2 regions of the Streptomyces sp. NPDC029674 genome follow, and region 2 is predicted to be linked to the other one. Evidence: riboswitches for the same ligand, from Rfam matches in the RefSeq annotation. Region 2 holds a riboswitch; the other holds the start of a gene.
The links. A riboswitch is a leader RNA that binds a small molecule or an ion and turns the genes downstream of it on or off. The one in region 2 is predicted to bind S-adenosylmethionine.

Region 1: another riboswitch for S-adenosylmethionine. It lies ahead of ACI2L3_RS19645 (aminotransferase class V-fold PLP-dependent enzyme); the one in region 2 lies ahead of thrC (threonine synthase).

Annotation. Positions count from the first base shown of each region.
Region 1 covers NZ_JBJDPY010000007.1:355,743-358,130, forward strand. Annotated here, with positions in the region: gene ACI2L3_RS19645 (aminotransferase class V-fold PLP-dependent enzyme) at 1-1,069, opposite strand, end outside; SAM riboswitch class IV at 1,260-1,377, opposite strand; gene trpD (anthranilate phosphoribosyltransferase) at 1,474-2,388, opposite strand, start outside.
Region 2 covers NZ_JBJDPY010000003.1:173,265-175,652, reverse strand. Annotated here, with positions in the region: gene thrC (threonine synthase) at 1-1,264, opposite strand, end outside; SAM riboswitch class I at 1,258-1,386, opposite strand; gene ACI2L3_RS08230 (glucosyl-3-phosphoglycerate synthase) at 1,542-2,388, shown strand, end outside.

The DNA of each region.
Region 1 (2,388 bases), on a different contig from region 2:
GCGAGCTGTTCCAGCCGTCGACGACGAAGGAGATGACGCCCACGCGCGGCGCGTCGTCCCCGAAGAGCGAGAGCACCCGGACGGCGGGCACCTCGGCGAGCCCCTCGCGCACCTTCGCGATCAGGTACTGCTCACGGGCGACGAGCTGGTCGAAGCCCGCCTCCGTGAGCGCCTTGCAGGCGGCGGCGATCGAGTAGACGCCGATGACGTTCGGCGAACCGGCCTCGTGGCGGGCCGCGGTGTCGTGCCACTCCACGTCCACGCCGCCGTCCGCACGCCGTGCGACCTTGCGCGAAGCCCCGCCCCCCGCGAGGTACGGCTCGGCCTCCCGCAGCCAGTCGGAGCGGCCCGCGAGGACACCGGAGCCGAACGGCGCGTACAGCTTGTGCCCGGAGAAGGCGACCCAGTCGACGTCCAACTCGCCGATGGAGACCGGGTGGTGGGGGGCGAGCTGCGCGGCGTCCAGCACGATGCGGGCGCCGTGCGCGTGCGCGGCGGCGGCCAGCTCGCGCACCGGCCACAGCTCGCCGGTGACGTTGGAGGCGCCGGTCACGCACACCAGGGCGGGCCCGTAGGGGTCGCGGTCGGCCAGCGCCCGCTCCAGGGTCTGCACGGCCTCGTCGGGCGTACGCGGCGCGTTCAGGTACGTCACCCGGGCGTCGCGCCACGGCAGCAGCGAGGCGTGGTGCTCGGTCTCGAAGACGAAGACCTGGCAGTCCGCGGGCAGGGCGGCGGCGAGCAGGTTCAGCGAGTCGGTGGTGGAGCGGGTGAAGACGACCTGGTCGTCCTCGCGGCAGCCGAGGAACTCGGCGACGGCGACCCGGCTGTTCTCGAACAGGTCGGTGGAGAGCTGCGACAGGTACCCGGCGCCGCGGTGCACGCTGCCGTAGTACGGCGCGTACGCGGCCACGTCGTCCCACACCCGCTGCAGCGCCGGCGCGCTCGCCGCGTAGTCGAGCGCGGCGTAGCTCACCTCGCCACCGGTGACCAGCGGAACGGTGACGTCCCTGCCGAGGACCGGCAGCGGGGCACAGACGGCGGCGTCGGTGGCAACAGCGGAAACAGACATGGCGAACTCCCGTAAGAGACAAGTGAGTTCACTGCGTCGCCGCCCGTACGTCAGGGACGGGGCGGTGCAGTGATGAAGAGAAAAAGGGTGCGCGGAAAGGGGCCGGAAGGCCCTAGCACATTCGCTTGCTCACGAGACTGCTCCCTTGAGGACCAGGACCCCAGGGCTGTGACATCCACCGATGTCCAGGGGTCCGCGCTTGCCATACGCCTTGCTGCGTACGACCTGGTCTTCACCCGGGGCACCCCGCCACGGACGGAGGGTTGCCGGACAGCGGGCCGGGGCCGTAGTCGCTGTCACTCATGACCTGTGCAGCATCCTGCCACACGATCTTCGACGCGCAAGGCGCAGTCCAGAATCCGGACTGCGCCCTGCGTCACATCGTCGTACCCGGGAGTGGCCTCTCAGCGGTTGCTGGCGGCCACCCAGCGCTCCAGGGCCTTCTTCGCGGCCCCCGAGTCGATCGCCTCCGCCGCCCGCGCCATGCCGGCCCGGATCTGCTCCGCCAGCGGCTCGTCGGTGGGCGTCAGGGCGGCCAGCGCCGCCGCCGAGTTCAGCAGCACCGCGTCCCGCACAGGACCGCTCTCCCCGTCGAGCAGCCGCAGCGCCACCTCGGCGTTGTACGAGGCGTCGGCGCCTCGCAGCGCCTCGACGGGCACCAGGTCGAGCCCGACGTCCCGGGGGTCGAAGGCCTCCTCGCGGACGGCGCCGTCCCGCACCACCCAGACCCGGGAGGTGGACGTCGTCGTCAGCTCGTCGAGCCCGTCGTCACCGCGGAACACGAGGGACGAGTGCCCACGCTCGGCGAAGACGCCCGCCACGATGGGGGCCATCCGGGGGTCGGCGACCCCGACCGCCTGGGCGCGCACCTTGGCCGGATTGGTGAGCGGGCCGAGGAGGTTGAAGACGGTCCGGATGCCCAGCTGGCTGCGGGCCGCGCCCGCGTGGCGCAGCGCGGGGTGGAACTTCACGGCGAAGCAGAACGTGATGCCCGCCTCGTCGGCGACCTCGACCACCCGCTGCGGCGTGAGGTCCAGATTGACGCCGAGCTTCTCCAGTACGTCGGAGGCGCCGGACGCGCTGGAGGCGGCACGGTTGCCGTGCTTGACGACCTTCGCGCCCGCTCCGGCGACGACGATCGCGGACATGGTCGAGATGTTGACGGTCTTGGCGCCGTCGCCGCCGGTGCCCACGATGTCGACGCTGGGGCCCGGCACGTCGATGACGTTGGCGTGCGCGTACATGGCGCGCACCAGACCGGAGATCTCCTCGACGGTCTCGCCCTTGGCCCGCAGCGCGACCACGAAGCCCGCGATCTG
Region 2 (2,388 bases):
TGGCCTGCGAAGTCTCAGCGACAGCGTCAAGCGTCTTGAGGCCGTCCCCGGTGTTCAGGACAACCGTGGTGAGGGCCGGGTCGAGGAGCCCCGCCTCGAAAAGCTTCTTCGTGACACCCACCGTCACCCCGCCCGCGGTCTCCGCGAAGATCCCTTCCGTGCGGGCGAGAATCTTGATCGCCTCGACGACCTGCTCGTCGTTGACGTCCTCCACCGCCCCACCCGTACGCCGCGCGATGTCGAGCACGTACGGCCCGTCGGCGGGGTTGCCGATGGCGAGCGACTTGGCGATGGTGTTCGGCTTCTGGGGGCGTACGACGTCGTGGCCGGCCTTGAAGGCGGCGGACACCGGCGAACATCCCTCGGCCTGCGCACCGAAGATCTTGTACGGCTTGTCCTCGACGAGGCCGAGCGCGATGAGCTCCTTGAGCCCCTTGTCGATCTTCGTGAGCTGCGATCCGGAGGCGATCGGGATGACGAGCTGGTCCGGCAGGACCCACCCCAGCTGCTCGCAGATCTCGTACGCGAGGGTCTTGGAGCCCTCGCCGTAGTACGGCCGCAGGTTGACGTTGACGAAGCCCCAGCCCTCGCCCAGCGGGTCGCCGATGAGCTCGGAGCAGAAGCGGTTCACGTCGTCGTAGTTGCCCTCGATGCCGACGAGTTCGCCGCCGTAGACCGCGGCCATGACGACCTTGCCCTGCTCCAGGTCGTGCGGGATGAACACGCAGGAACGGAAGCCGGCGCGGGCGGCGGCGGCGCCGACGGCACCCGCGAGGTTGCCGGTGGAGGAGCACGACAGAGTGGTGAACCCGAAGGCGCGGGCCGCTTCGAGGGCCTGCGCGACGACGCGGTCCTTGAAGGAGTGCGTGGGGTTGCCGGAGTCGTCCTTGACGAACAGCTTGCCCTGCTGGGCGCCGAGTTCGCGGGCGAGGTTGTCGGCCTTGACGAGCTGGGTCCAGCCGGGGTTCAGGTTCGGCTTGTCGGCCACGTCGGCGGGGACGGGCAGCAGCGGGGCGTAGCGCCAGATGTTGGCGGGGCCGGCCTCGATCTGCTTGCGGAGGGCTTCCGGGTCGCCGAGCGGCAGGTCGTACGCGACTTCGAGGGGGCCGAAACACTCGGCGCAGGCGAAGATCGGGCCGAGCGGGAACTTGGTGCCGCACTCACGGCACGAGAGGCCGGAGGCGGGTCCGAGGTCGACGGAAGGGGTGGTGCTTTCGGTGGCGACAGTCTGCACAGCCATGGAGGCGAGGCCCTTTCTCCTCATCTTCCTCGCGACGCATCTCGCCGCGAGACGGAATTGGCACCTTCCCCACCGTGACCTCGCGGTCGGCGGGAGGGTTGCCGGGGCTTCAACGGGCCGTTTCCCTCTGCCCCTCTGGATGAGCGGTTTTCGATTATGGGTTTCAGTTGTTCGTCTCAACGCGACGGTGACCCCGGCATGCGATGGTCCCCGGCGTTGTTCAAGACTGTAACCGAAGCCCTGGACCCTTGAGATAGTCGTCCGAACCGCGAGATGGATCACATATGGGAGGACCGCGAGCGTGCTGGAAGAGGTCGAACGCTGGCTCAGCAGGCGTTCCTGGTCCGTCGCCGACCGGCCGCAGGACCGGCTGACCGACGCCAAGCGCGCCTGCGGCGCCTCGGTGAGCGTCGTGCTGCCCGCGCTCGACGAGGAGGGGACGGTCGGCGAGATAGTCGCCGAGATCCGCCGCGAGCTGATGGAGAAGGTGCCGCTGGTCGACGAGCTCGTGGTGGTCGACTCCGGCTCCACGGACCGGACGGCGGAGGTCGCCGCGGCGGCGGGCGCCAAGGTCGTCCGCCGCGACGAGATCCTGCCGCGCGTTCCGGCGGTGCCCGGCAAGGGCGAGGTGCTGTGGCGCTCGCTGCTCGTGACGAGCGGTGACATCGTCGCGTTCGTCGACGCCGACCTGAAGGAGTTCTCCGCGGACTTCGTCTCGGGGATAGTGGGCCCGCTGCTCACCGACCCGGACGTGGCCTTCGTGAAGGCGATGTACGACCGGCCGCTCGGCGCGGCGGCCGGGCAGGGCGGCCGGGTGACGGAGCTGATGGCGCGGCCGCTCCTGAACATGCACTGGCCGCAGCTGGCGGGGTTCGTGCAGCCGCTGGGCGGCGAGTACGCGGCCCGCAGGTCCCTCCTGGAGCGGCTGCCGTTCCCCGTCGGATACGGCGTGGAGCTCGGCCTGCTCGTCGACGCGCTGCACACGGTGGGCCTGGACGCGCTGGCCCAGGTCGACGTGGGGGTGCGCAAGCACCGGCACCAGGACGGGCAGGCGCTCGGACGGATGGCGGCGGCGATCTACCGGACCGCGCAGCTGCGGCTCGCGCGCGGGCATCTCGTACGCCCCGAGCTCACGCAGTTCGAGCGCG